DNA from 4 places in the Paramicrobacterium fandaimingii genome. Region 4 is predicted to be linked to each of the others. Evidence: predicted binding sites of a transcription regulator. Region 4 holds the regulator's gene; each other region holds the start of a gene.
The links. Region 4 encodes LexA, which represses DNA repair genes until DNA is damaged. Its sites were predicted from a motif close to TCGAACANNTGTTCGA; they were not measured.
Positions count from the first base shown of each region.

Region 1: a site for LexA is predicted at 2,042-2,057, ahead of HCR84_RS15340 (HNH endonuclease signature motif containing protein). Genes of this name have one in related genera too.
Region 2: a site for LexA is predicted at 3,699-3,714, ahead of HCR84_RS10550 (HNH endonuclease signature motif containing protein). Genes of this name have one in related genera too.
Region 3: a site for LexA is predicted at 3,185-3,200, ahead of HCR84_RS04060 (HNH endonuclease signature motif containing protein). Genes of this name have one in related genera too.

Region 1 is NZ_CP061170.1:3,173,955-3,181,289, forward strand. Features, by position in the region: gene HCR84_RS15330 (NUDIX domain-containing protein) at 1-25, shown strand, start outside; gene HCR84_RS15335 (NAD(P)H-binding protein) at 127-384, shown strand; gene HCR84_RS15340 (HNH endonuclease signature motif containing protein) at 540-2,003, opposite strand; gene HCR84_RS15345 (methyltransferase domain-containing protein) at 2,155-3,030, opposite strand; gene HCR84_RS15350 (antibiotic biosynthesis monooxygenase family protein) at 3,050-3,358, shown strand; gene HCR84_RS15355 (DUF421 domain-containing protein) at 3,428-3,991, shown strand; gene HCR84_RS15360 (carbon starvation CstA family protein) at 4,134-5,861, shown strand; gene HCR84_RS15365 (cory-CC-star protein) at 5,866-6,162, shown strand; gene HCR84_RS15370 (ArsA family ATPase) at 6,153-7,130, shown strand.
Region 2 is NZ_CP061170.1:2,175,738-2,183,072, reverse strand. Features, by position in the region: gene HCR84_RS10565 (iron-siderophore ABC transporter substrate-binding protein) at 1-61, shown strand, start outside; gene HCR84_RS10560 (FecCD family ABC transporter permease) at 54-1,061, shown strand; gene HCR84_RS10555 (FecCD family ABC transporter permease) at 1,058-2,086, shown strand; gene HCR84_RS10550 (HNH endonuclease signature motif containing protein) at 2,215-3,660, opposite strand; gene HCR84_RS10545 (Fe-S oxidoreductase) at 3,826-4,257, opposite strand; gene HCR84_RS10540 (dihydrolipoyl dehydrogenase family protein) at 4,212-5,633, opposite strand; gene HCR84_RS10535 (arginase family protein) at 5,669-6,487, opposite strand; gene HCR84_RS10530 (PspA/IM30 family protein) at 6,588-7,319, opposite strand.
Region 3 is NZ_CP061170.1:834,503-841,837, reverse strand. Features, by position in the region: gene HCR84_RS04065 (alpha/beta hydrolase family protein) at 1-1,596, opposite strand, end outside; gene HCR84_RS04060 (HNH endonuclease signature motif containing protein) at 1,660-3,165, opposite strand; gene rplQ (50S ribosomal protein L17) at 3,346-3,927, opposite strand; gene HCR84_RS04050 (DNA-directed RNA polymerase subunit alpha) at 3,974-4,963, opposite strand; gene rpsK (30S ribosomal protein S11) at 5,083-5,481, opposite strand; gene rpsM (30S ribosomal protein S13) at 5,517-5,891, opposite strand; gene rpmJ (50S ribosomal protein L36) at 6,045-6,161, opposite strand; gene infA (translation initiation factor IF-1) at 6,246-6,467, opposite strand; gene HCR84_RS04025 (mannitol-1-phosphate 5-dehydrogenase) at 6,604-7,335, opposite strand, start outside.
Region 4 is NZ_CP061170.1:2,024,573-2,031,907, forward strand. Features, by position in the region: gene infC (translation initiation factor IF-3) at 1-109, opposite strand, end outside; gene HCR84_RS09795 (DUF1844 domain-containing protein) at 402-725, shown strand; gene HCR84_RS09800 (SseB family protein) at 722-1,495, opposite strand; gene priA (bifunctional 1-(5-phosphoribosyl)-5-((5-phosphoribosylamino)methylideneamino)imidazole-4-carboxamide isomerase/phosphoribosylanthranilate isomerase PriA) at 1,479-2,225, opposite strand; gene hisH (imidazole glycerol phosphate synthase subunit HisH) at 2,278-2,919, opposite strand; gene hisB (imidazoleglycerol-phosphate dehydratase HisB) at 2,916-3,521, opposite strand; gene HCR84_RS09820 (histidinol-phosphate transaminase) at 3,524-4,600, opposite strand; gene HCR84_RS09825 (hypothetical protein) at 4,618-4,962, opposite strand; gene lexA (transcriptional repressor LexA) at 5,215-5,886, shown strand; gene hflX (GTPase HflX) at 5,890-7,335, opposite strand, start outside.

The DNA of each region.
Region 1 (7,335 bases), 1.1 Mb from region 4:
CAAGAAGATATCTGCCTCAGAATGACTAATAGCGCCAACGCGGCTGGCAACTCGGGGCACCCAGATCGTCGTCGGCGACGTCACTGTCAGCACCGTGATCGCATCGACCGCCCGATATTCCGCACCATGCTCCGAAAGACCTACGCAAACAATGCAGCATCGGAGGTGCTGTTATCGGACAGTGACGCGAAATGGACTCTCGCATACCCGGGATCGTTGAATGCCAGCGACACTACTCAGCGCACCACGGTCATGCTGGAGAAGGTCACGAAGTTGCCACTCTTCCCCTCGACATCTCGCGCGAATGTTGCTGAGTTCGTGCTCGATACCGCCGTTGACAACAGCTTTATCCGTCAGACGGTCGTCGTCACCGACGCCAAATAGCAACGGAGGAGCACGGTCGCACTCCACAGCCCTGATCGCGGAATCTCGTTGCTATACGTGATCAAAAATTCTGAATTCCGCGGTACCAGAGCACACCTCATAGCGCTGCGAGTGATTTGACTCGTGCGTATGGTGTTCCGGGGCCGCCGCGTACGTCAGGTGCGCGGCCCGGTATCTCGCCGGTCGTCTGGAGGGTCACGGTCGTCGTCTTCGTTGTCTGTGATGCGGCGTCGTTGTCCTAGATACCGTCGATTCACGTACCAGTCTGGTGGGGTCAGTCTGGGGTGGCCGTTTTTGTCGCGGGTGAGGGACCATTCGCCGTGGTCGAGGAGTCTGTGGTGAAACCAGCAGACGATCAGGCCATTTGCAACATCTGTTCGGCCGCCGTTTTCCCATCTTTGCACGTGATGCGCTTCACACAGCCACGCCGGAATGTCACAGTCGGCAGCCGCGCAGGTGTTCCCATCGCGGGCGATCAACGCCAAACGCTGCTTCGCGGTGAAGAACCGTTGCGCGGTCCCGAGGTTGAGCACGTCGCCGTGTTCGTCGATGTGCACCTGGCGGGTGTCGCCATCGCACTGCATCTGTGTCACGAACGACATGGGTAATGGTGCTGGTGTTCCCGGTGACCAGGCTGCACCGGTACCGGCGTCGAGGTCCTCGTTCTTCACCGTCACCATCACTGTTGGGCCACGGCCGTGCAGTTTCGGTGTGGAGGTCATCTTCCCCACACCGGCGATGATCGACGTGAACACGTCTGCGCGTTCCTGCTGCTTTGTCCGCTCCTCGGGTGCTTGCTTGGTCGCGGCGAGCTCCTCAGCATGCATAAACGTCGGCGACGTGCGCTTTGACATGCACGCGTCAAACACCGGTGTCACCTGCGCAGCCTGTTCCGGTGAGAGCACCCCGGTGATCTTCATCGATCCGTCGTCTTGGTGTTTGAAGACCAGTTTGCGTGCCTCATGGAGTTCTTCCGCTGTGGGTTCGACACCGTCAGGGTCCAGAGCAACACGAAACACGCGGGCCTGCTGCCGCACAGCATCGGCCGTGAACGGCACTTCACCGAACGCACCCGTCGCATTACCAATCAGCGTCTTCTCGGCCCAGTCGATCTGCTCGGGGGAAACCCGGGGCAGAATCGGTGCCAACGTGCTGGTGATCGACTCGGCAACATCCAGACCAATCGTGCCCTCCGACAACGCCTGCGCCGTCTGGGCGAACACCGGGTCGAGGGGCAAACCGGTATCCGACACTCTCGGTGTTGTGTGTTTGGCGACTGTCGCGAACCGATACACTGTGGAGTTCTTCGCCCCCGTGATCACCTCAAACAATGCCGTGGGGCTCTTCGCCCCGTGACGGGCAGCAAGACCATCAAACCCAGCATCCGTGTCAGAACGGCGGGCAATATCGCCCACATTGGTGACTTGGCGGCCTTCGACAAGGCGGGTGATGTTTCCCAGGACGCCGACGTAGTTCAGAAGGGCATTCGCGGAGAGTTCCGTCGGGTCGATCGACGCAAGCTCAGCCACACCCGCCAGAGCGCCATCAGCGGTGCGCGCAGCGACAGCATCCGCACCCTCATTGGGTTCGAAACCAGGTGCCGCGACTGCTTCCTGCATGACCAAAGTATCGCAGGACCCACCGACACTCCCACCGACAGAACACCCGGTCAACCACCCATTGTGGATAACTCACCAAAGTATCTGCCTGTGGACGAAGAAACAGCCTAGGGGGCGTTCTCCGCGGTGACCCTCCGCATTGCTGGCGTCGCTACGGTACGCGAGCGATGGCCAGCAGATGGATGCTCAAGTCGCGGATTCCAGGAATTGTGCTGCCCCTCCGGGCGAGCGCGAGAGCGGCATCCGTCAACTGCTCGTTCCCGACATCAACGTTCTCAAGCAAAAGACCGTTGGGGCCCTCGACACCGTGCACGTCGATCAGATCAAGCCCGGACGCCGTCACCTCGGCCGCCAATTCGTCCGCCGTGTGGAAGTGGCCCGCCGGAAATCGACCGCCGGCGATCGGTGCGCCGTTCTCGAACAGGTTCGTGAGCTCCGACGTCAAGTGCGGCTCACGCGTAAGCGTCGCTGCCTGAAACGCGACTTCTCGGGAAAGCGCCGCAGCGAAGACAATGCCGCCCGACCGCGTCACGCGCGAGGCCTCGCGAAGCGCACGCACTCGGTCATCGTCAGCCGCGAGGTGGTACAGCGGGCCGAGCATGAGTGCAGCGTCGAACTCATCATCGGCAAACGGCAAGTCGCGGGCGTCCCCCACACGCGCGCTGATGCCCGCGGTTCGTGCCTTCCCGACCTGTTCTGCCACCGGATCGATCAGCTCGACCTCGACTCCACGCTGCAGCAATGGCAACGCGTGAACGCCCGTGGCCCCTCCGATGTCGATAACGCGCCCCGACTCGACGTGCTCCGCGATGAGCTCTTGCGTTCGGCGATGCTCCAGCACGCCCTGCGACGACCGGGTTGTGAGGCGAGCGCCCTCATCGAACTGCTCCCTGTAGTACGTGCGAATGCGCTCGTCGATGTCGCCTTGATCGGCCATGCCTGCTCCCGGGTCGTCGTGAGGGAACACTATCGAACCGGTGCGGGGCAGAAGAATATTCACGGATGCCGCGGGGGCGACCCACAGCATCCGAATCTAGACTTGAACTATGGCTGTCGTGAAGATCAACGCAGTGAGCGTTCCGAAGGAAGCACGCGCCGAGTTCGAGCGCCGCTTCATCAATCGAGCGCGCACGATCGACGATTCCCCCGGGTTTCTGGGATTCGAGATGCTGCGCCCCGTCGCTGGCGACGACCGCTACTTCATCGTTACCCGCTGGGAAGACGACGAATCATTTGAAATGTGGCGCGATGGGTCGGCTCGTGCCTCCCACAAGGGCGAGCAGGGAAAGCCGGTCTTCGCAGAGGCGAACGTGCTCGAGTTTCAGGTTGTACTGGACGTGAAGCCGAAACGATAGGAATCGTCCCGACGGCTCCATTGTGAAATAATCGCGCCGGTCTGCTGTGCGGACAGAGAGGTGCGGAATGTGGCTGGATACGACATGTGGGTCGAATACGGGCTCGGTTGGGACGATGCGATTCGCGTCGTCATCTCGTGCATTGCTTTCTACGGCGGAGTGCTCCTCCTCGTCCGCGTCCTCGGGCAGCGAACCCTCGCGAGTCTGTCAAGTTTCGACCTCGCGGCGATCATTGCGCTTGGCGCCGTCATCGGTCGTGCGATCCTCGGCGATACGCCGACGCTGTTCGCTGGCCTTCTCGGTCTGGCCACCCTGCTGATTCTGCAGGCAGTCACGGGGCAGATCAGGCGCATTCGCGGCGCCGCGCGCCTTGTGAACAACCCCGCCGTCGTGCTCATGGCCGGCGACGAGCTTCTTCGAGACAACCTTGCACGCACACACATCATCGCGGACGAGGTGTACTCGACACTGCGGCATTCCGGCGTCAGACGATCCTCCGAGGTCGCCTGCGTCATTCTCGAACCGACAGGTCAGATCAGTGTGCTCAAGCGGGGTGAGTTGATCGAACCGGAGTTCCTGCACGGCGTCGTCGGAGCCGACCGCATCCCCTCCGAGCTTCGCGCCGCAGAGTAGCCTCGGCCACGAGACCCACAGCATCCCCCCGTCGGGAAATTTTGCACAGGTTATTCACAGATTCTGATAGCGTCGATGGGAGCGACGGCATCGGGGCCGCCGCCACGCTGCAGAGGCGCACGCCGCGAAAGGGGAGAACTCCATGGGTTCCCTTATTCTCATGATCATTGGGTTGGCGATGTTTGTCATCGGCTACCTGGTCTATTCGAAATACCTTGCAAAGCGGGTATACAAGCTCAACGAAAAGTTCAAGACGCCAGCCCACGAGCTTAACGACGGCGTCGACTACGTTCCCACCAACAAATACATTCTGTGGGGACACCACTTCACGTCAGTGGCAGGTGCCGCGCCCATCGTCGGCCCCGCGATTGCCGTCATCTGGGGCTGGCTGCCCGCTTTCCTCTGGGTGACTCTCGGCACCGTCTTCTTCGCGGGAATGCACGACTTCGGCACACTGTGGGCCTCGGTGCGAAACAAGGGCCGCTCGATTGGCGCGCTCTCGGGCCGTTACATCGGTAAGCGTGGTGCGAACCTCTTCCTCATCGTGATCTTCCTGCTGCTGCTCATGGTGATCGCGGCATTTGCCGTCGTGATCAAGAACCTGCTCATCAGCACGCCGACCGCGGTCATTCCCACCTGGGGCGCAATCGTCGTCGCTCTGCTTGTTGGCGTGGCGGTCTACCGTCTGCGGTGGCCGCTGATTCCGGTGACTGTTGTCGGTGTGGTTGCCCTATACGCATTGATTGTTCTCGGCAACAGCGTGCCTGTTGTGCTTCCTGAGTCAACACTCGGCATGAGCCCGGCGACATTCTGGATCGTCGCGCTCTTTGTCTACGGCGGTATCGCATCGCTGTTGCCGGTATGGGTGCTTCTGCAGCCGCGCGACTACATCAATGGCGTACAGCTCTTCGTCGGTCTGATCCTCCTCTTCGGTGCTGTGCTCGTTGCCACGCTTTTCTCAGCAGTGAAGCCCGAGATCGTGGCTCCGATGATCAACACTGATCTCCCTGCGGGAACACCGAGCATGGTTCCGCTGCTGTTCGTGACGATCGCCTGCGGCGCCATTTCCGGGTTTCACGGCATGGTCTCCTCTGGCACGAGTTCCAAGCAGCTCGACAAAGAAACAGACTCTCGATTCGTCGGTTACTTCGGGGCCGTCGGAGAGGGACTGCTCTCGCTCGGAACGATCCTTGCGGTCATAGGCGGAATCAAGTCCGCTGCCGCCTGGGACGAGATCTACAGCTCGTTCGGAGCAGGCGGCGTTGACGCTTTCGTGCAGGGCGGCGGCGCCCTCATGGAAAACGGTCTCGGCCTCCCCGCATCCTTGAGCGCAACCGTGCTGGCCACCATGGCTGTGCTGTTCGCTGCGACAACGATGGACACCGGCATCCGACTTCTCCGCTTTGTTGTGCAAGAAATCGGGGATGTCTTCAGGTTCAAGATCACCAAGGTTCCAGCCACTCTCGTCGTTCTCGTTGTCGGCCTCGGACTGACGTTCTCGCAGGGGCTCGGGGGTGAAGGCGGCCTGCGCATCTGGCCGCTGTTCGGCACGACAAACCAGATCATGGCTTCGCTGTCTCTGTCGATCATCGCGGTGATGCTGATTCGAAAGAGGCGCAACCCACTCCCGGCGATCATCCCTCTGGTGCTGGTGTTCGTGCTGTCATTCTGGGCGGCGATCGAACAGCTCGCCAGCTTCACGGAACCCGGCAACGCCGATTGGCTCTTGTTCGCCCTCGATGTGATTATCATCGTTGCGAGCATCTGGGTCGCCATCGAAGCCGTGCTCGCCATGCGCCGCGCGGCGAAGGAACCGCCAGAGCCTGAGCATGAGGATGCCGAGCTCTCCGCTGTGCGAGAAGACGTCTGACGTCGTGACACCAGCGGAAAGCGCGCCCCAGCGCCGGGAGGATTTCTCTCGGCGCTGGGCCGCTTTTCGCGATGGCCTGCACGAGTTCTACGTCGGCCCGTACCGACAAACCTTCCTTCGAGAAAAACGCGACGAAGATGACCTGTTCATGATTGTCGTGCTGGGCGAGGCGCTGGGGGTTCCCGACCCTGCGGCGTTCTACTCGGCAGAGCTGATGCCCGCCGTCTGGGAGGACTTCCACGCGTGGCACAGGCGCATCGGCATCCCCAACTCCCCCTTGGATCACATCGCATGCTGCTAGACCTGGCGCGCTCGCGCCGCATTCTGTTCGTCGGGGGCAAGGGCGGGGTCGGAAAGACATCTGTCTCGGCTGCCCTTGCCCTCGCCTACGCACGTGACGGCGGGCGCGTACTGGTCGTCTCGACCGACCCGGCGCACAACCTCGGCCATGCGTGGGATCGGCAGCTCTCCGATGGCCTGGCGCGCGTCTTCACGCACGAAGACGGGTTCGTGGATGCTGTCGAGATCGACCCGCAGGCGACAATCGAACGTCACTTCGCCACCGTTGCAGCGACGATGATGCGCTTGCTTCCAGACCGCCTTCACGCGTCGGCGCAACAGCACCTCGACCAGGCGAAATCAGCACCAGGCAGCCACGAATCTGCCGTGCTCGAGCGCATTGCCGAGCTCGTCGAGATCAGTCGCGACACTCACGATCTCGTGATTTTCGACACCGCGCCGTCCGGCCACACGCTGCGGCTGCTTTCGCTTCCCGAAAAACTCACAACCTGGACAGAGACGCTGCTTGCCAGCCGCGACCGTTCCGAGCGTTTCGCGGCAGCGGCCCGCAGCGTCGTCGGCACGAAAGATGACGAGCCGTCGGCAGACGCAGAATTGCGTCGAACGCTCATTGCGCGTCGTGACCGTTTTGAGCTCTTGCGTAGTCTCGTCACCGACTCGCTTGCTACATCGTTCATCGTCGTCAGCATTGCCGAGCGCCTTCCCGTCGCCGAATCGATTGACGTGGTGCAACAGCTCACCGAGCTCGGTATCGACGCCTCGTCGATCGTCGTCAACCGTCGTTCGCCCTCCGACGCGGGCGAGGTGCTCGCCGACCGCCGTGCGCGGGAGGAGGAGCACCTTGCCCGGCTCCGCGAGGCCGTCGGAGGCATCCCGATCACTCAGATTCCGCTGCTCGCGGGCGACCTTGCGGGTGCCGACGCCCTGAGCGAGCTTGCTGAGCATCTCGTCACAGCACCAGAACTGTGACGTTACGGTGCGCCGGTCGGGAGCTGCTCCCGGCCGGCTCACACGTGTGTGGAACCCTTAGGTGGTGCGGGCCAACTTGCGAGTGCGGCGGCGGGATCGACGCCAATTCCGGTGGACGTCGACTACCCATCCGGGTAGCTTCTGCCGCTCGCGTTCGACAACGGCCTGAACCTCCGGCGACATCGCCATTGGTGCGGGATACATC
Region 2 (7,335 bases), 150 kb from region 4:
CTGGGCTCTCAACGAATATCTGCCGATTATCTCTGAGGGTGTCGCGCACGTCGATGGCTGAGCGCCGCGCACACGGCAGTGGCCGCTACGCACTTGGCGTGGCGGCCGCTGTCGTGCTGCTCGGCATCTCCATCATCGCGAGCCTCGGCGTCGGCTCGAAGGCGCTCGAGCCAGGGCAGATCATCGACTCAATCACGGGGTCGGGCGACGACTACGTTGATGCCGTGCTCGCCAGTCGAGTGCCACGAACGATACTCGGAGTCATCGTGGGTGCAGCGCTTGCCGTCGCCGGCGGGGTGATGCAGGGGGTCACGCGAAACCCGCTCGCTGATCCCGGCCTCTTCGGCATCAACGTCGGCGCCGCTGCGGCGATCGTCACCGGTGCTGCCTTCTTCGGGACGGTGGCATCGAGTTCTGTGTGGCTCGCGCTCATCGGCGCTGTCGTCGCCGTCATCATCGTGTACGCACTCGGGTCATCGCGCGGACAAGCGGGCACGACGCGAATCGTGCTTGCCGGAGCCGTCGTGACCGCTGTCTTCTCTGCGTACGTGCAGGCAATCTCCCTGAGTTTTCCCGACGTTTTCGACGCCTATCGGTTCTGGGTCGTGGGCTCACTTGCCGGACGCAGCATCGAGCAGGCCTGGCTGATTCTGCCGTTCATCATCGTCGGCCTTGTTCTCGCGCTCGGGCTCGCGCCTGGGCTCAATATGCTCGCGCTCGGCGACGACGTTGCAACGGCCCTTGGTCAGCGCCCCGTCGTCGTTCGGTTACTGAGCGGTGCGTCGGTTGCGATTCTCGCCGGCGCGGCGACGGCTGGTGTCGGCCCCGTGCTGTTCGTTGGGCTCGCCGTTCCTCATATCGCCCGCATGTTCTCGGGGCCCGATCATCGCCGGCTTCTTCCACTGTGCATCGCGCTCGGTCCCGTTCTCCTGCTGCTGTCCGATGTGCTCGGGCGCGTCATCGCGCGCCCCGATGAGCTGATGGTCGGTGTCATGACGGCGTTCGTCGGCGCGCCAGCGCTTTTCATCGCCCTGCGCCGTCTGCGAGGTGAACGGAGATGACCGCTCATCACCGCATACTGCGCGTAGGCACGCGAGTGTCACTGCGGGTGCACGTGCGCACGCTCGTCGTGATCACCTGTCTCGTTGTCGCGATCATCGGTCTTGCCGTTGTCACTCTCGCGCTCGGCGATCTCGGCGTCTCGCCATTGCAGCTTCCGGCGGCGCTCTTCGGCGACACCGGAGCGAGCAGCTTCGTCGTGCAGACCCTTCGCGGGCCGAGGCTGCTCGTCGCGATCGGGGCGGGAGCCGCCTTCGGAGTGAGCGGTTCGCTCTTTCAGCGCGTCACTCGCAACCCGCTTGGCAGCCCCGATGTCATCGGGCTTATGGCCGGCGCTTCGGCCGGTGCCGTCGCGTTCGGCATCCTCTGGCCCGGTGTCGTGCCGTTGCCCGTCGGCGCCGTCATCGGTGCCATCGCGGCCATAGCGCTCGTCTACGTCTCGACGGGAACGGGATTCGCCTCACCGGGCAAGTTGATCATCGCGGGCATCGGCGTGCAGGCGATTGCGCTGTCGTTCGTGCAATTCATGCTTACGCGCATCAAACGTGAACAGGCAACCGTGCTCGCGACGTGGCTGAACGGAAGCCTCGAGGCTCGATCTCTAGACGATGTCGGGATCATCCTCGTGGTTCTCGGCGTGTTCGGAACGGTGGCGCTCGTACTGTCGAGACGTCTCGCCCTCGTCGAGATGGGTGACGACATTGCTGACGGGGTTGGTGCGTCGGCTTCGCGAACCCGCACGTTTGCCGTGTTGACAGCGATCGTTCTCGCTGCGGGAGGCGTTGCCGTCTGCGGTCCTGTTGCCTTCATCGCCCTCATGGCACCGCACGTCGCGCGTGTTGTCGCCCGGTCCAGTTCGCCGGTCGTCGCGGGGCTCATGGGCGCGATGATGCTCCTGTTCGCCGACGTGATCGTGCAGTTCGTTCCTGCTCCGCAGCAACTCCCCGTCGGCGTCGTCACCGCCCTGATCGGCGGTATCTTCCTCGGAGGGCTCCTCATGTCCCAGTGGCGCAAAGGTGCCCTGTAGCCGGATTCATTTGCACCGGGGCGTCTCCAATTGCGTGAAACTCAGCACGAGGCGGCCATTTGCGCACACGTCGTAGCGCTGCGAGTGATTTGACTCGTGCGTTGGGTGTGTCGGGGCCGCCGCGTACGTCAGGTGCGCGGCCCGGTATCTCGATGATCGTCTGGCGGGTCGGTGCCCGGTGCTTCTCGGCGTCCTAGATACCGTCGGTTCACGTACCAGTCTGGTGGGATCAGTCTGGGGTGGCCGTTTTCGTCGCGGGTGAGGGACCATTCGCCGCGATCCAGCAATCTGTGGTGAAACCAGCAGACGATCAGGCCATTTGCAACATCTGTTCGGCCGCCGTTTTCCCATCGTTGCACGTGATGCGCTTCACACAGCCACGCCGGAATGTCACAGTCATCGACAACACAGGTGTTCCCGTCGCGGGCGATCAACGCCAAACGCTGCTTCGCTGTGAAGAACCGTTGCGCGGTCCCGAGGTTGAGCACGTCACCATGCTCGTCAATGGTGACGTTCCTCGTGTCGCCGTCGCATTGCATCTGTGTCACAAAGCTCATCGGCAACGGTGCCGGTGTTCCCGGTGACCAGGCAGCACCGGTACCGGCGTCGAGGTCCTCGTTCTTCACCGTGATCATCACTGTTGGGCCACGCCCGTGGAGTTTCGGTGTGGTGTCTTGTTTCCCGACACCACCGATGATCGACGTGAACACGTCGGCACGCTCCTGCTGCTTTGTCCGCTCCTCGGGTGCTTGCTTGGTCGCGGCGAGCTCTTCAGCATGCATAAACGTCGGCGAGGTTCTCTTCGACATGCACGCATCAAACACTGGTGTCACCTGCGCCGCCTGCTCGGGAGAGAGCACCCCTGTGATCTTCATCGTTCCGTCGTCTTGGTGTTTGAAGACCAGCTTGCGTGCCTCGTGAAGTTCTTCCGTGGTGGGTTCGACACCGTCAGGGTCAAGGGCAACACGAAACACGCGGGCCTGCTGCCGCACAGCATCCGCCGTGAACGGCACTTCACCGAACGCACCCGTCGCATTACCGATCAGCGTTTTCTCGGCCCAGTCGATCTGCTCGGGGGAAACCCGGGGCAGGACAGGTGCCAACGTCGACGTGATCGACTCGGCAACATCCAGACCAATCGTGCCTTGGGCGAGCGCGTCCGCGGTCTGAGCGAACACCGGATCGAGAGGCAGCCCGGTGTCCGACACTCTCGGTGTTGTGTGTTTCGCGACTGTCGCGAACCGATACGCTGTGGAGTTCTTCGCCCCCGTGATCACCTCAAACAGCGCTGTCGGGCTCTTCGCCCCGTGCCGGGCAGCGAGACCATCAAACCCGGCATCCGTGTCAGAGCGCCGAGCAATGTCGCCCACGTTGCCGACTTGCTGGCCCTCGATGATGCGGGAGATGTTGCTGAGAAGGCCCGTATAGGTCAACAGGGTATCGGCGGAAAGTGATGTCGGGTCGATCGAGGCCAGTTCTGCAGCATCGGCCAGAGTCTTCTCCGCGGCACGCACAGCGACAGCATCCGGACCCTCATTGGGTTCGAAACCGGGTGCTGCGACTGCTTCGTGCATGACCAAAGTATCGCAGGACCCACCGACACTCCCACCGACAGAACACCCGGTCAACCACCCATTGTGGATAACTCACCAAAGTTTCTGCCTGTGGACGAAGAAGCGCATAGAGGGGAGCGAGGACGATGCCGAGGAGAGGCAGCGTAGGCACCACCCAGAATCACATCAGCCGCGGCGACGCGTGCTGCGACGTTTGCGGAGGTAGCCGCCCTTTTCGAGGCCAGCTTCGATCTCGAATCGGTTGGTGAGTGGATTGAAGCCTTCCAACGCGTACAGCACGGGGAAGAGAAGCCCGTAGGTTCGCCACTGCTGCTGATGCACGGCTTCGTGCTCGAGTACGTCAGAGCTCACGTTCGTGCGGGTGAGATAGCAGGCCCCGACGCAGGCGCCGCCCCGACCGAACGTCCAGCGCGGCATCCCCCGAAAGATGAAGAGCCCGCCGCGGCGTTCTACCTTGCCCGTTGACCAGATGAACCCCCACACCATCCCCACGAGCGTGCCGTAGGCGTAGCCGAGAAGACTGAGGGGAGAATTCGTGAGGATGCTGCGAATCACTGTGCCTCTGGCTTTCGCAGTGCCTCGAGCATTCGCAGCCATGCTTCGCTCATGGTCGGGAAGGCGGGAACGGCGTGCCAGAGCCGGTGCAGAGGAACCTCGCCGACGACAGCGATTGTCGCCGCGTGCAGCAGCTCAGCGACGTCGTCACCCACGAGAGTCACGCCGATGACGACGTTTCGCTCCGTGTCGACGACGGCACGGAACGTTCCCTCATAACCATCCGCGTGCAGAGCACCGCCGGCGACGGACCCGAGCGCGATGTCAATCGTTCTCACGGGTCGCCCGGCATCCATCGCGGCCGTCTCAGTCATACCGACCATAGCCACCTGCGGGCTGCTGAAGACAACGGACGGAACCGCGTCGTGATCGGCCGTTGCCGTGGCGTCGGCCCAGGGGTGCGTGTCGGGAACATCACCCGCCGCCCGCGCGGCGATGGCCGCAGCCGCTGCGCGTGCTTGGTATTTTCCCTGGTGCGTCAGCAGAGAGCGGTGATTGAGGTCACCGACCGCATACAGCCATTCGCCAGGCACCCCGCGCACGAGCATCGTCTCATCGACGTCGACCCACTCTCCGGGTGTGAGGCCGACAGTGTCGATGCCGACATCGCTGGTTCGCGGAGTGCGGCCCGTTGCGACCAGCACCCGATCAGCGTTCACCGTCTGCCCTGTCGAGAGCCGCACCTGCGCGCCGTCGCCCGCGGCAGAAACAGAATCAACGTCGGCGACGAGCACGTCGATTCCGTCGGCACGGAATCTCTTCGTAACGGCTTCGCCCGCGATCGGCTCATGCCCGCTCAGCAGACCACTTCGCGCGACGACGGTGACGGTCGAGCCGAGCGACGCAAACGCTGTCGCCAGCTCGGCAGCGACGACTCCACCGCCGACAACCACGAGGGATGCCGGTATGTCTTCGGCGATCGTCGCTTCGCGACTTGTCCAGACGTCGATCTCGTCAATTCCGGGAATCGGCGGCACCGTGGGCTCCGAACCCGTGCACACCGCGACAGCAACGCGTGCCGTCAGCGTCTGCGTACCCTCGGGGCGCTCCACCTCGACGGTGCGCTCGGCCACAAGCCGCGCTTGTCCGCGCACGAGGTCGACGCCCGCGCCTTCGAGCCATGACACCTGGCCCGCGTCGTCGCCCTTGCCCGTGAATGCATCGCGACGAGCCAGAACTCGCGCGACATCGAGGCCCCGCGTGACCGCCTGCGCCGCTCCGTCGACAGCGAGAGCAGCACGGCGCGCGTCACCCGACCTCAGAAGCGCCTTCGAGGGGATGCAGGCGCGATACGAACATTCGCCGCCCACCTTGTCGCTCTCGACGATCACACACGAGAGGCCCGCCTGCGTCGCGTAATCGGCGACATTCTCTCCGACAGCGCCCGCACCAACAACTACAACGTCGTACTCGCTCATGCTCCGAGAATACTCGCGCTGTCGCCGGAGCGCAGTCAGCGTCTTGTCAGTGCACCGAGAATGCGCAGGATCGCCGCGAGATCGTCCGTCGCAGCCGCGGCAGACGCGGGTGCGAAGCCCGTGATCCCTGCCCCGGCAAGCGAGAACCTGCCGCGTACGTCACCCAGCACATCGATGAGCTGCGTGAGCGGAATGCCGAATGGCTCCGCCCAGTGCGTTCCGTCAATGTCTGCCGGGTCGAGAACGTCGAGGTCGATGTGCACGTACACCTCTGACGCGCCTGTCTCGACAAGAGCGTCGACGAGACCGGCAACTTCGTCCGTGCTCAGCGCACGCAGCTCGGAAGCGTCGAGATAGGCGGCTTCGTCGTCGTCGACAGAACGGATGCCGCCCAGCACGACCTTGCTGTGCGCGAGGGGATTGGATGCGGCGAGAACGTCGTGTCCCTCTCCGAGCACAGATCTGAGTGCCATGCCGTCGAAAGCGCCAGACGGGGAAGTCTCCGCCGTGTGCAGATCGGGGTGTGCGTCAAGCCACAGCACCGCGAGATCACCGTTCGTGCGCTCCATCGCATGATCGATGGCGGCAATTTCGATTCCGCACCCGCCTCCGATGCAGACGGCCGTGTCGTGCATGGTGCTGAGCTGCTCGCGCAGCCGCTCACGCACGGTGACAAGGGAAGTGAACCTGCGGATTCCGGTGTCGAGGGCGTCGCCCGCTCCCTGGGGCACAGCAACGTCGTGGGTTGCACTCGAGGGCAGATCACCTCTGATCGCCTCGGCACCGTCTATGAGCTGCATTGCACGCGACGATGACGAGCCCTGCCACTGCGGAACCACCATGTATGCCGTCATTGTTCAATTATGCGACGAGGATGCCCGGGCGCCATCATCTTTCAGCGAAGCGCGAACGGGCGCCGGGGAATTCCCCGACGCCCGTTTGCTGAGCACCAGATTACGACTCGATCGAACCGCTTCCACTGCTCTTCAGTGCGGCAAGACGAGCCTCGACCTCGGTCAGTTCGCCGAGGTCGTCGAGCTCTTCGAACTGCGCGTCGAGGCTCGAGGCCGCGAGCTCTTGGTGGCCGAGCACCTTCGCCTCTTCGCGGCGAATCTTCTCGTCGAATCGGCTGACCTCGCTCGTGGGGTCCATGATGTCGATGCTCTTCAGCGCGTCATGCACCTTGAGCTGCGCCTGCGCCGTCTTCTGACGCGCCACCAGCTCATTGCGCTTCGTCTTGAGCTGCTCGAGGCGCTCCTTCATGCCGTTCAGACCATCTTTGAGCTTGCTGACGACATCCGACTGCGACGCGATCTGCGGCTCGGCCGCCTTGGCTTCGCCCTCCGAGCCGATCTGACGCTGAATTGCCACCTTTGCGAGGTTGTCGAACTTGTCAGCGCCCGCTGTGTCACCCGACCCACGCATCTGGTCGGCACGCTTGCTCGCGGCAAGCGCCTTTGTTCCCCAGTCGCGCGCGGCATCGACGTCTTCCTTATGGTCTTGCTCAAGCATCCGCAGGTTGCCGATCGTCTCGGCAATAGCGCTCTCCGCCTCGGCGATGTTGTTCGTGTAGTCGCGAACCATCTGGTCGAGCATCTTCTGCGGGTCTTCCGCCGAATCGATAATCGAGTTGATGTTCGCGCGGGCCAACTGTGCGATGCGCCCGAAGATGGTCTGCTTGCTCATGTACTCCCTCTCGTCG
Region 3 (7,335 bases), 1.2 Mb from region 4:
GTAGCCGCCGTAGCTCCCGCCGGCGAGCGCCGTGCGGCTGGCATTGATGTCGTCGCGTGCAATCGCAGCGTCCGTGAGCGCCATGATGTCTGAAAACGGTGCACCGCCCAGCTGGTGCTGCCCACGGTCGATCATGTGCTGGCCGTACCCCGTCGAGATCGCCGGGTCAGGCAAGAGCACTGCATAGCCGGCGGCGACGAAGGGGTTCGGGTTCCACCGATACGTCCACGCGTTCCACGAGCCCCACGGGCCGCCGTGCGCGAAGACGACAAGAGGATGCGGCCCGTCACCGCTCGGCAGGCGCAGCCAGGCGCGCACCGTTGCGCCGTCTTCAGCGGTCGCCGTCACCTCGCGGAGTGTGCCTGGTGCCTCGAGCACGGTTGCCGGGTTCGGCAGAGCCGTGACGACTCCGGATGCCGGGTCGATGGCGACCGGATGCGGTGCCACGTCAATGCCCGATGCGGAGGCAACGAGCCTGCTCCCCTGCACGGCGAGGCTGCTGAACACGAGGTTCTGCTCTAGTCCGCCGGCAAGCCGCTTTGGCTTGGCGTCGTCAAGGCTGCCGATCCACACGGAACCTCGCCCGGCATCATCGCTCGCCGCGGCGATCGTCGCGTCGTCGAGCCACACCGGGTCTGCCCAGAAGTCGAACTCGGGCCATAGCTCCGTCACTGTCTTTGTCTCAAGATTGAGCACCTGCAGGCGAGCGCCCATGCTCTGCGTTGAACGCCAGTTTGTCATCCGTCCGATCACGGCGCGCGTGCCGTCGGGCGAGATGATCCCACCCTCGACGCTTTCGAGATCGGCGGGATCTGCATCGATCAGCAGAGTCGGCTCACCGCCCCGCAGGTCAACGCGCCACAGCTTTTCAGACTCGAGAATATTCGGAACGCTTGTCTGCATCACGACGAGAGCAAACGCGCCATCGTCGGAGAGGTCCCAATCGAGCAGGCGCCCCTCGGGCATCTCCGCATAGTCGAACGTGAGAACCTGCCGCGCCGACTCGCCTTCCGTCTCTGAGGTGGGGGCCGGACGCACGGTTGCTTCGTCAAGGTCGCCGGGTAGCTGAGCCTTCGCGAGCACCGAGCGCGCGGGTCCGAGGTCACTGTCCCAGTAGCGAGTAGGAAAACCGGAGTGCAGCGTTGCCGAGACTTTTGCATCGATGCGCTTCTTCGTCAGTTCTGCGTGCTCTTTCTCCGATGTCGCCTGCGAGTGCACGTCAAGCTGGGCGACGACGACGCCGCCCGCCGTGCGCAGCGGGCCGAAGCCCCCGGGTCGGGACGCAAGTTGGCGTGCTTCGCCGCGCGGCGGCAGGCTCCACAGCGAGCCATCCTTCGCCTCGGAACCGTCCTCGCCAATGCGCTTCGAGACAAAGAGAACGTGCCCGTCGTCGGTGATCGCGGGCGAGGATGCTGACGTTTCACCACGTGTCAGCGGCATCGCTCCGGTGTCGCCAAGTTCAACGAGACTCGACACGTAGGAATTGCCCTCGGCGCCCAGAGCTGTGGCCGATGCAATGAGCCGGCCAGCGCGGGTGGCGGTGAGCCCGTTCATTCGTGTGGCGTCCAGAAGTTCGGCAATCGATGAAGCGCTCATCGTCCGAGTCTAAGCAGATCTAGCCCATTCAGGGGCGAGAGCGTTCGACATGCACAGCTTTGACTATTCTCGTTGCACTGAGTGTTGGGCACCGGTTGGTGATGTCCAGAGCAGGCTGCCGTCTGGTTGTGCTTCTGATCGCCAGCGTGTCGAGTGTTTCAGTGTGTGGTGTCGGCGACAGAGGCTCATGAGGTTTTCGGGCGTGCTTCGTCCGCCGTCTGCCCACGCGACGACATGGTCGATGTCGCAGCGTTGGGCGGGAACATCGCAGCCGGGGAACCCGCAGGTTCCGTCTCTCGTGCGAATCAGCCGCTTCACCTGCTCACTCAACCGGTACTTGGTCGGATCGATCGCAACCGTTGACCCATCAACCGGGCTGGTCAGCACCCGGTGAAAACGTGACGCCTGGCAGATGATGTCTCTCGCCAAGTCGAGATCGATGGGGCCGTATCCGCCCAGCGATGCAGGTTCGTCACCGTTACCGAAGAGTGTCTCGGCGGGAACCGTGATCACCACACCGGGACGCATCGCCGCCAACTGTGCCGCCGTCAAACCCGACAGCGCTGTCGCCTCATCTGACGGTGCACCCTCGGGCTCCGCCGCTTCAGGCTCGGCACGCTCGGTCTCATCACCCTCAGGCTCAGCGTCAGCGTCAGTTTCGGGCTCAACCGTTTCGTGTTCGACCCCGTCGTTGAAGGTGCCGATGCGCAGCGTTTCTGCGCCGAGCTGGGAGAGGAGTGCCTCGGCCGTGATGTCGGCACGCAACTGCGTCAACGTGCGCTGCTCGCCCGGGGTTTCCCCCATGCGTCGCTTCGCCAACGCACGGGCACTGGCATCGATGGAGAGGACCACATCGGCGGAATGCGTCAGGGTGATGCTCGCCATCCCGTCATTCTCTTCACACACATCAACGCGACGTTCTGCGAACGCCTGCTTCGTGCGCTCCTGGATCGTCTCAGGATGCAGCCTCTCACGAAGCTTCCGGGCCGTCTGCTGAAACCGTGTCGACGTCTGCGTGCGCGCCTTCGGCGTGATCGCGGAATCGAAGGCGAGCCGGGCCTCTTTCGGAACATCCCACGCCTGATGAGCGGCAGCACGAACGTGCTGCTGCGACACCCAACCCACACGCCACGCATCCGCCAACTCGGGAAGATCATTGATCACAGTCTTCGCCTCTTCAACCATGTTCGACGCCGTGCGATCCGTCACATGCAAACGCGTCGCCACCTCCGCACTGAACGCCCGACGCAAAGCCTCATCATCCTCCAGCGCCGTGGAGGACCCGTGCACGAGAATCGCGTCCCGTTGATTGCGGAACGCCACCCGGGCCGCCTCAAGCTTCTCGGCCACCACCGCCTGCTGACCCAGCAACCTCTCCTGTTCCCGCTCCAACTCCTCCAACGCCAACGCCGCCGTGTCACTCGTCTCCACAATCGGAGCATGCATCTCATCATCGAGATACACGTAGTCATGAACCATGAAAAACGGACGCAAAGCTACCTCACCGCGGGCCTCATCACCCATCGGAATCGGACCAACCCGACCCCCACACGCCTTCGGTTCAAACATGACACAATCATACCAATCATCGAAGCTATGTTCTAGTCTTTCTCGAAGAAAATTACCATCTTTCACCGTGATCTTCCGCGTCATTGCGCGGGAATTGGTGAGCGTGCCCGGGGACTGCGCAAAATACACGATGCCCCCACAACCAACAGGCTGTGAGGGCATCGTGAAAGCGAGTGCTGCTTACTTGGCGTCGTCCTCGGACTCTGCCTTGTCGTCAGCTGCGTCTTCGGCGGGAGCCTCGTCGGCTGCAGCCTCGGTCGACTCCTCAGCGGCCTCGTCGGCCGGTGCCTCGGCGGTCTCCTCTGCAGGAGCCTCCTCGACCTCTGCCTCGTCTGCCGCCTCGTCGACGGGCTCTTCAGCCTTCGCAGCGGCAGCCTTCTTGGCAGGCTTCGCCTTCGGCGTGACGGGCTCGAGTACGAGCTCAATCACGGCCATCGGAGCGTTGTCGCCCTTGCGGTTGCCGATCTTCGTGATGCGGGTGTAGCCGCCTTCGCGCTCGGCGACGAGCGGCGCGATCTGCGTGAACAGCTCGTGCACAACGCTCTTGTCACCGATCGTCGACAGCACGCGACGACGCGAGTGCAGGTCACCGCGCTTGGCGAACGTGACGAGACGCTCGGCGAACGGACGAAGACGCTTGGCCTTGGTCTCCGTCGTCGTGATGCTCTTGTGGGTGAACAGGGCCGCCGAAAGGTTGGCGAGCATCAGGCGCTGGTGCGCTGCGCTGCCTCCGAGGCGGGGTCCCTTGGTGGGCTTAGGCATTGTCGTGTTTCTCCAGATTGATCTCGGACTGTCTTACGACGGACCGTCAGTTGTTCTCGTCTTCGTAGCCCGAGTAGAAGTGTGCGCCGTCGAACCCGGGAACCGAGTCCTTGAGCGACAGCCCCATCTCGACGAGCTTGTCACGAACCTCGTCCACCGACTTCTGACCGAAGTTGCGGATGTTCATGAGCTGCGTCTCGCTGAGGGCGACAAGCTCGGAAACCGTGTTGATTCCCTCGCGCTTGAGGCAGTTGTACGAACGGACCGAGAGGTCGAGGTCTTCGATCGGAACCGACAGCTCGCTCGAGAGCACCGTCTCGGCGGGCGCTGCCCCGAGCTCGATTCCCTCTGCCTGGTTGTTGAGCTCCTTCGCGAGGCCGAACAGCTCAACGAGCGTGCTTCCGGCGGAAGCGATCGCGTCGCGCGGCGTGATTGCCTGCTTGGTCTCGACGTCAACGACGAGACGGTCGAAGTCAGTGCGCTCACCAGCACGCGTCGCCTCGACGCGGTAAGTGACCTTGAGAACGGGCGAGTAGATCGAGTCGACCGGAATCTGGCCGGCCTCGGAGAACTCGTTGCGGTTCTGCGTTGCCGAGACGTAGCCGCGACCGCGCTCGATGGTGAGCTCGAGCTCGAACTTCGCCTCTTCGTTCAGCGTGGCGATGACGAGCTCGGGGTTGTGCACCTCGACACCGGCCGGCGCCGAGATGTCAGCGGCAGTGACCTGACCGGAGCCGGTCTTGCGCAAGTATGCGGTGATCGGCTCGTCGTGCTCGCTCGAGACCACGAGACCCTTGACGTTGAGGATGATCTCGGTGACGTCTTCCTTCACACCAGGAATGGTGCTGAACTCGTGAAGCACGCCATCGATGCGGACGCTGGTGACAGCGGCTCCGGGAATCGACGACAGAAGCGTGCGACGAAGCGAGTTGCCGAGGGTGTAACCGAAGCCGGGCTCAAGCGGCTCGATGACGAAACGGCTGCGGAACTCCGAGATGTTCTCCTCGGTGAGCGATGGACGCTGTGCAATAAGCACTATGTATTCCTTTCGGCTAAGTGTCCGCTATATGACACTTGCGTTGACGGGATATTGAGTTGTGTTAACCGGCGAGAATCGAGCCGGGGTGAACCGGCCCGATCTCGGGTGTGAAGTGCTTAGACGCGGCGACGCTTGGGCGGACGGCATCCGTTGTGCGCCTGCGGCGTGACGTCGTTGATCGAGCCGACCTCAAGGCCAGCGGCCTGAAGTGAACGGATCGCCGTCTCGCGACCGGAGCCCGGTCCCTTGACGAAGACGTCAACCTTCTTCATGCCGTGCTCCTGCGCCTGACGAGCGGCAGCCTCGGCTGCCATCTGAGCGGCGAACGGCGTCGACTTGCGCGAGCCCTTGAAGCCCACGCCACCGGACGAAGCCCAGCTGATGACGGCGCCAGAAGCGTCGGTGACGGAAACGATCGTGTTGTTGAACGTCGACTTGATGTGGGCCTGGCCCTGAACGACGTTCTTCTTTTCTTTCTTACGCGGCTTGCGGACGGCCGACTTGGGTGCTGCCATTGGTAATCTCCTGAATCCTTAAGGCGAAGCTCGACCTAGCGAGCCTTCTTCTTGCCGGCGACGGTGCGCTTCGGGCCCTTGCGGGTGCGTGCGTTGGTCTTCGTGCGCTGTCCGTGCACGGGGAGACCGCGACGGTGGCGGATGCCCTGGTACGAGCCGATCTCGACCTTGCGGCGGATGTCAGCGGACACCTCGCGGCGAAGGTCACCCTCGACCTGAAAATTGCTCTCGACGTAGTCGCGAAGAGTAATCAGCTGATCGTCAGTGAGATCCTTGACGCGAATGTTTCCGTCGATGTCAGTGTCGGCGAGGGCTTTGAGCGCCCGAGTGCGGCCGACACCATAGATGTACGTCAGTGCGACTTCCACGCGCTTGTCGCGGGGAATGTCTACGCCGGCGAGACGTGCCATGGTGGCTTCTCCTAGGAGTATGTGGAGGTGTGGAGCAGTTTCGGTGCCAGAGCCTCCGACCCTGGGTGTCCCTCGCTCAGCGTTTCCGCTGTTCCGAGTTCTCGAAACTGCCTGTTCTGTTGTGTTGTCGTGGCGCGGCCGGAGCCGCGTCTGCTAGCCCTGGCGCTGCTTGTGGCGCGGGTTGCTCTTGCAGATCACCATGACGCGTCCGTGACGACGGATCACCTTGCAGTGATCGCAGACCTTCTTGACGCTGGGGTGGACCTTCATGTTCTTCCTTCGATTCGCTGTCCTCGTGAAGAGCCATCCACACTGCAGGGCGTGGCAGAGCTCAACCGTTACTTACAGCGCGACTTACTTGTAGCGGTAGACGATCCGGCCGCGGGTCAGGTCGTAAGGGGTCAGCTCAACGATCACGCGGTCCTCCGGGAGGATGCGGATGTAGTGCTGGCGCATCTTGCCCGAAATATGGGCAAGCACCTTGTGACCATTGCTCAGCTCAACGCGGAACATCGCGTTGGGCAGCGCTTCGATCACGGCTCCTTCGATCTCGATGACACCGTCTTTTTTGGCCATAGCCTCACTGTCGCTCAGGTTCGTCGCACTGGTCGTGCGTTGGATTTCGATGCGGACGGAACACGCCTGTAGCGTGCACAATGCACCAACGAATTATCTTATGTGATAAAGCTCTGCTTCGCCAGTCGAGATTTGATCACGTGCGTGTGACGGCGGCAACCTCGGCGCGAATGCGTTCGAAGAGCGGATGCCCCGGCTCAAGCCCTGTGACCTGCGCGGTGAACTCGGCCGGCTCGAGCGTCTCGAGCAGCTCGGCCATCTCCTGGCTCTGCGCGTCGTCTGGGACGTGAAACTGCAGCGCAGCGCCGATCGCGTCGACGAGCGCATCGGGCGCGTTTCCGCGCTCGGCGATCGCGGCCGCCGGCCCGATGAAGCGCTCGTGGCGGCTGAGCTTGCGCAGCGGCTCGCGCCCGACGCGCTGGACGGTGTCGGGAAGATGGTCGTTTGTGAAGCGCGACAGAATCTTCTCGCGGTACACCGTCTGCTCGTGAACGTCGAGACCGTGCACGGTGACGAGGTAGTCAGATGTCTCTTCGAGCGCTCGGCGAACTTTCTCCTGCACGAGCGGGTCGGCGGCAGCATCCGCGATTTTCTCGTGCCCGGCGAGAAAGCCGAAGTAGGCAGTCGTCGCGTGGCCCGTGTTCACGGTGAAGAGCTTGCGCTCAATGTACGGCGCGAGCTCGTCGACGAAATGCGCGCCGGGCAGCGGGGGCTCGGCGCCGGTGAACGGCGCGCGCTCAATGACCCACTCGTAGAATGCCTCGACAGTCACGTCGATTCCGGCGTCGGCGGACTGCGTGGGCACGATGCGGTCGACCGCCGTGTTCGCAAAGACCGCTCTCTGCGCGATCTCGCCCCACTCCGCACC
Region 4 (7,335 bases):
CGAGCCGAAGCGCGACGTCGAGCTTGACAACGCCTACCTGCTCGCCGCTTGGGCCGACGAGTCTAACCTCCGGAACCCGGATACGGTCATTGGTACGGGGATCGCTGATGCGGAACTCCTCTGATTTGATTTACCTTGCCTCTGTGCCGGCGGATACCGGTACATGACGAGAGAGGAGTCACATGTGCACGACAGCGTCTTGCACCGCACCCTATCTACCGAGACGCTGTGCGACCCGGCGGAGTGCAACAACCCGGTAACCTTGATAGCGGTCAAGCGCGGGTGGGAGTTTCTCCACTTTCGCCTTGGGATACATCCCATGGACTGCAATAGACTACCAGAGGAAAAGTGTGAACACGACCGAAAACGAAGAGAACCGCGTCAACGATTTCGACCAAGCGTTGAATGAGGTGACTCGGGACATCGCCGAGGTTGGCGCCGTCGAAGTGATTACGACGACGGCCGTTCATCTGATGAGCGCCGCGGCCGTCAAGTGCGGGTTGGCGGATGATGCCGATTCGCAGACCGACCTTGACGAGGCACGCAAACTCATCAACGCTCTCGCCGGTCTGATTACGGCGGGCGCTCCGGAAATCAGCGATATGCATGCTCGCAGCCTTCGCGACGGACTGCGTACCCTGCAGCTTGCGTTCCGAGAGGCATCATCGATCCCCGATGCTCCCGGAGCTGGCCCGGGCGAGAAGTGGACGGGTCCTGTCTCCTAAGCAGGAGGGCCGGCCGCGATAGCGACCTTCAGCGAATCCACGCGGTTCGCGATCAGGCCCTCCGCGGCCCACTGTGAGCTCTGCGCCGACACCAGAGCGTCAAGCTCCTCACGGTTCAGCCCAGAAACCAATGAGAGCGTCACGATCGTCTCGGGCGCCGTCAGCCGGGCAGTCGGATCCCCCGCCTCCACCGTGATTCCGGTTATGCGCGGGTCGGCGCGTGCCGATCTCTCGAACGCCGCAATCACCTCTGGGTCTGCGAAGCTTGGAATCCACGCTTGTGACTGCGCAATGCTCCAGAGCGCCGGTCGCCGAATGACGAACTCCGTGGGTGTCGTCGGATCGAGAACGACAAGGTCGGTGCGCTCCTCCGCCGCAGCGAGCGCAACGCGCACTCCCTCGGAGGGCACGGGCCGCGCGTCGGGATTCCACGAGCGCATCGCGTCTACCGACGAGAACACGGGCATCACGTTACGGCCGTCTGGACCGCCGACGGTGATGATCGACAGTTCCTGGGTCTTGTCGACAACAAGCCCATCTTTGGTCAGGCCATGTTCGCCTGCATGGGCGACAAGGGGAATCAATAGGCGGCTGACAGCAAACTCAGCGACGACTCGGCGTCCGTCATCGTCACCGCTCTGAAATGCCTCGAGTGCCTGGATCAGCCCCGCAGGTGCAGTGCCATCGTCTGCAGCTCTCTCGTTCGGGCGGAAGCTGCGTCCAGCCCACGGTTGGCCGGCCGAGTCCGCTTTGTCAGTCGGATGCGACATCCAGGGCCTCTGCGAGTGTGAAGGCGCCGGCATACAGCGCCTTACCGACGATCGCCCCCTCAAGGCCAAGCGGCACAAGCTCTCTGAGCGCGGCGATGTCGTCGAGACTCGAAATTCCTCCGGATGCGACAACCGGATGCTCCGTGTGATTCATCACCTCGGTGAGCAGTTCGATATTCGGGCCTTTGAGCGTGCCGTCCTTTGTCACGTCGGTGACGACGTAGCGAGCACAGCCAGCCTCCTCGAGGCGGTCGAGCACGTGCCACAGGTCGCCACCGTCGCGGGTCCATCCCCGCGCTGCGAGCGTTGTTCCCCGCACGTCGAGGCCGACGGCTATCGCTTCGCCGTACTGACCGATGACATTTGCTGCCCACTCGGGGTTCTCGAGAGCCGCTGTACCGAGGTTGATGCGCTTGGCCCCGCTGGACAGGGCCGCCTCGAGTGATTCGTCGTCCCGGATTCCTCCGGACAACTCCACGTTGATGCCGCGCACGCTCTTGATCACTCGTCTGATGACGGAGGCGTTGTTGCCTCGGCCGAATGCTGCATCAAGGTCGACGAGGTGAATCCACTCGGCGCCGGCGTCAGCCCAGGCTTCCGCAGCATCGACGGGGTCGCCATAATTCGTCTCGCTCCCGGCCTCGCCTTGAGTGAGCCTCACGGCTTTGCCATCGGCAACGTCTACGGCCGGCAGCAGTTCGAGTGCCGGAGCCTGATTGAACTCGCGCATTTCCATCCTTTGAAGAGCGTTGCGTGTGCCTGTGCAGCACAAGAACCCTATGTTAGTGAGCGGTGAGGGTATCCACCCAATTCGTGAGCAAGCGGATGCCCGCCTTCCCCGATTTCTCCGGGTGAAACTGAGTGGCCCACAGCGGTCCGTTTTCAACGGCCGCGATGAATCGTTCACCATGCTCGGCCCACGTGACCTGAGGGGCGGCGAACGGCCCGGATGCGTCGAGCGGCCACGCGCGTGCGGCATAGGAGTGCACAAAATAGAACCGCTCAGACGCGACACCGGCGAACAGCGCTGACGCGGCCGGAGCATCCACTGTGTTCCATCCCATGTGCGGCAGCACAGGAGCGTCGAGCTTCTCGACGACGCCCGGCCACTGAGCAAGTCCTTCAGCGTCAAAACCACGCTCGACACCGGAGTCGAACATCACCTGCATCCCGACGCAGATCCCGAGTACGGGGCGCCCACCGGCGAGACGCCGATCGATGACCTCGTCCGCGCCGGAAGATCGCAGCTGATCGACGACGGCGCGAAAAGCCCCGACACCGGGAACAAGCAGCCCATCTGATTCGAAAGCCTCGCGCTTGCTGCCTGTCAGTCGAACATCAGCACCAGCGGCTTCGAGAGCTTTCACAGCCGAGTGGACATTGCCCGAACCATAGTCGAAGACCACGACGCGGGGTGCGCTCACAGCGCACCCTTTGTCGACGGAATCCCCGAGACAAGCGGATCCAACGATTTAGCTTGCCGGAACGCTCGTGCGAACGCCTTGAACTCAGCTTCAGCAATGTGATGGGGGTCGCGGCCGACCTTCAGCTCGACGTGAACTGTCAGCGCCGCGTTGAGCGCTATCGCTTCAAAGACGTGACGCACCATCGACCCCGTGAAGTGGCCGCCAATCAGATGAAATTCGAAGCCCTCCGGTTCTCCGCCGTGAACGAGATACGGTCGCCCTGAGATGTCGACAACGGCTTGCGCAAGAGCCTCATCCAGGGGGACGAGCGCATCGCCATAGCGAGAGATCCCGGCTTTCGTGCCGAGTGCCTCCCTGATCGCCAACCCGAGTGCGATGCCGATGTCCTCCACCGTGTGGTGAACGTCGATGTCGGTGTCCCCCGTTGCGCGAACAGTGAGATCGGTGAGCGAGTGTTTGGCAAATGCCGTCAGCAGGTGATCGAAGAACGGCACAGACGTCGAGATGTCGCTCGTGCCCGAACCGTCCAAATCGATGTGCAGGTCGATGGACGACTCGCTAGTCTCGCGCTGAATGCGTGCGACGCGTGAAGAAGTCATACTCATGATCGTAGTGCGGTCATCGCGTCGAGGAACGCAGACGTCTCGGTTTCCGTGCCGGCCGTAACGCGCATGTGGCCGTCGATGCCAACATCTCTGATGAGGATGCCGCGCTCGAACAGGTGTTGGAACAGCGCCGATGTGTCGTCGACGCCGCCGAAGAAAACGAAGTTGCTTCCCGACCTGTACGGTCGGTACCCGAGTTCGGCGAGCCCGCTCGACATGCGGTCTCGCTGCGCCCGGATGTCGTCAACGACAGCAAGCATGGCATCGGAATGCCGCAACGCCGCCCGAGCAGCAGCCTGAGTCAGCGCCGACAGGTGGTACGGAAGTCGAACAAGGCGCAGAGCATCGGCAATCGCGGGATCAGCGGCGAGGTAACCGACGCGAGCCCCGGCAAATGCGAATGCCTTGCTCATCGTGCGAGAGACGATAAGGCGAGGCCGTCCTTGGAGCAGCTCCAGCGCGCTTGGGGTTCCCTGATCAGAGAACTCGGCATACGCCTCGTCGACGATGACGATCCCCGGTGCTGCCTCGTATGCGGCGCGAATGGTGTCGAGGGTCAGAGGCGTGCCCGTCGGGTTGTTCGGTGAGCACAGCACGACGACGTCGGGCGCGTCCTCCGCGATCACGCGAGCGATGTACTCGGGTGAGAGCTCGAAATCCTTTTCCCTCTCGCGACCGATCCATCGTGTGTTTGTCCCCATGGCAAGCAATGGGTACATCGAATACGTGGGAGTGAACCCAAGAAAAGTCCGCCCCGGGCCGCCGAACGCCAGAAGAATCTGCTGCAGCACCTCGTTCGAGCCGTTTGCGGCCCAGATATTCTCTGCCCGCATACCGTGCCCCAGATACGCCGCGAAGTCCTGCCGCAGTTCGGTGAACTCGCGGTCCGGATAGCGATTCAGCCCGATGATCGACGCTGCAACAGCCCCAACGATATCGTGCGCCACAACCTCTGGAATGCCATGTGTGTTCTCATTGACGTTCAGCGAAATCGGAACCGGAGCCTGCGGGGCACCGTACGGAGAGCGGCCGCGAAGGCCGTCGCGAAGAGGAAGATCATCGAATGTGGTCACCCCTCCATCGTATGGGCTTACCGAACAGCTTCCTCGTACCGTGACGGGATCGCGATTCGCTCACCCGCGGCCACCGATGACGTCTCAAGTCGATTGAGGTCGACGATCTCCGCAACCACGTCGCGGGGGTCGTGATCAGGCGCGATGCGCTCTGCCAGCATCCACAGCGATTCACCGGCGGAGACGGTCACGTATTCGAAGGTCGCCGACGATGACGAGTCGGATGCCACGGCGGAATTCGCGTGTACAGCGCCAAAGGCGATGCCGAACACAAAGGGAATAGCAGCGATTCCCGTAAGAACGGCGCGGCCGCGGGCGGTGAGACGAAGCCGGGGTGCTGCATTGGTCTGCGGGGATGTCATCGTTCTGCTCCTTCGTTGACGAGTTCGTTTCGGCCCTCAGGCCGGTGAGGGCCGAAACGAACCTGTGTTCCGAACCTATCTTCGACTGTTCGAACTGTCAACCATCTTTTTCGGTTGTCGCCGAAGAAATTCCGCGACACACTCGAATAGATGTTTGCCTCGACCCGCCGAAGCGGATACAGTTTCGAACACAGGGAACACATCACCACGAGCCACCGACATCGGGGCTCGTGAGGAGACAGGAGCAGAGCGATGGCACAGGATCCGACGAAGAAGACACGCACCCGTCGCCGCAAGAATCTGAGCGATAAGCAGAGGGCGATTCTCGAGTTCATCCAGCGGACTGTTTCGCAGAATGGCTATCCGCCGAGCATGCGCGAGATCGGCGATGCGGTTGGCCTTGCCTCTCTCTCGAGTGTCACCCACCAACTGAACCAGCTTGAGCTGAGTGGTTACCTGCGTCGGGACCCGAACCGCCCGCGCGCCCTTGAGGTGCTCATCGACCTTCCTCAGACCGCCGACATCGGTGAGACGTCAAGACCCGTCGGAGACGCCACCATGGTTCCCCTCGTCGGAAATATCGCCGCTGGCGTCCCCATCACTGCTGAACAGCAGGTCGAGGAGGTTTTTCCCCTCCCCCGCCAACTCGTCGGCAAAGGCGAACTGTTCATGCTCCATGTCAAGGGCGAGTCGATGATCGACGCCGCTATCTGCGACGGAGATTGGGTTGTCGTGCGCCAGCAGGCCACCGCAGAGAATGGCGACATTGTCGCGGCAATGCTCGACGAGGAGGCAACAGTCAAAGTCTTCCGCCAGCGAGACGGCCACACGTGGCTGCTCCCCCGCAACAGTGCCTATGAGCCCATTCTCGGCGACCACGCGGACATTCTCGGCAAGGTCGTCGCCGTTCTGCGCTCGGTCTGAGGATTAGCGCGCTTCGGCGAATTCCGTGACTTGCGCGGCGATTTCGTCGGAAACCGCCGCCTCGAGGTACGTGCCGTCTTCCCGATAGTCAATTTTCGTCACTTCACCGCGACGGTGAAGCATCGAAATGACGTCCCCACGGTCGTAGGGAACGAGCAGAGCCACTTCGACGGGAGGGTGGGGAAGCATCCGCTCGATCGTCTCGAGCAGCTCGTCTACCCCAGCGCCGGTTCGGGCAGAGGCGAATACGGCGTTCGGCGCGAGGCCCCTGAGCAGAAGTCGCTGGTCGTCATTGATCAGATCTGTTTTGTTGAAGACGATGATCTCGGGGATATCGCGCGCGCCGACGTCCCCGATCACGTCGTGGACCGTGGTGATCTGAGATGCGGGGTCGGGGTGCGCTGCATCGACGACGTGCACGATCACGTCCGCGTACGACACCTCTTCGAGAGTCGAGCGGAAAGCCTCGACGAGCTGGTGCGGCAGATTTCGAACAAAGCCGACAGTGTCGGAGAAGGTAAATTCTCGACCGTCGTCGGTACGTGTGCGCCTCGTCGTGGAGTCCAACGTGGCAAAGAGCGCGTTCTCCACCAGCACGCCCGCCTGAGTCACCCTGTTGAGAAGGCTCGACTTTCCGGCGTTCGTGTACCCGACAATGGCGACAGACGGCACGGCGAATCGTGATCTGTTTGCACGCTTTGCTTCACGTGCTGGCCCGAAGCCCTTGATTTGCTTGCGGAGTCTCGCCATGCGTGTGTGGATGCGGCGCCGGTCAAGCTCGATCTTCGTCTCGCCCGGTCCACGCGAGCCCATTCCCGCACCGGCACCTCCGACCTGACCACCAGCCTGACGGCTCATCGACTCGCCCCAGCCTCGCAGTCGAGGAAGCAGGTACTCCAATTGCGCGAGCTCCACCTGTGCTTTGCCTTCACGGCTCTGCGCGTGCTGGCTGAAGATGTCGAGGATGACTGCCGTCCGGTCGATCACCTTCACCTTGACGACGTCTTCGAGCGCTCGTCGCTGGCTTGGAGCAAGCTCTGTGTCGGCGATCACCGTGTCGGCGTTCAGCGAGCGCACGATGTCGCGCAGCTCTTCGGCTTTTCCACGCCCGAGGTAGGTGCTCGGATCCGGGTGCGGACGTCGTTGCAGCAGACCATCGAGCACAACGGCACCCGCTGTCTCTGACAGAGCCGAGAGCTCGCGAAGAGAGTTTTCGGCGTCGTCGGCGGATCCCTGGGGATATACGCCGATCAGCACGACGTTTTCCAGCCTCAGCTGGCGGTACTCGACCTCGGTGACGTCGTCGAGCTCGGTCGAGAGCCCCGCGACGCGGCGAAGCGCACGCCGCTCCTCGCGATCGAGCTGGTCACCGTCTGCGTTCGAGTCGGACCCATCTTGATGAAGGGCCTGAGCTCGGCCGAACACCGAGAAAGCACGTGCGTCCCCACT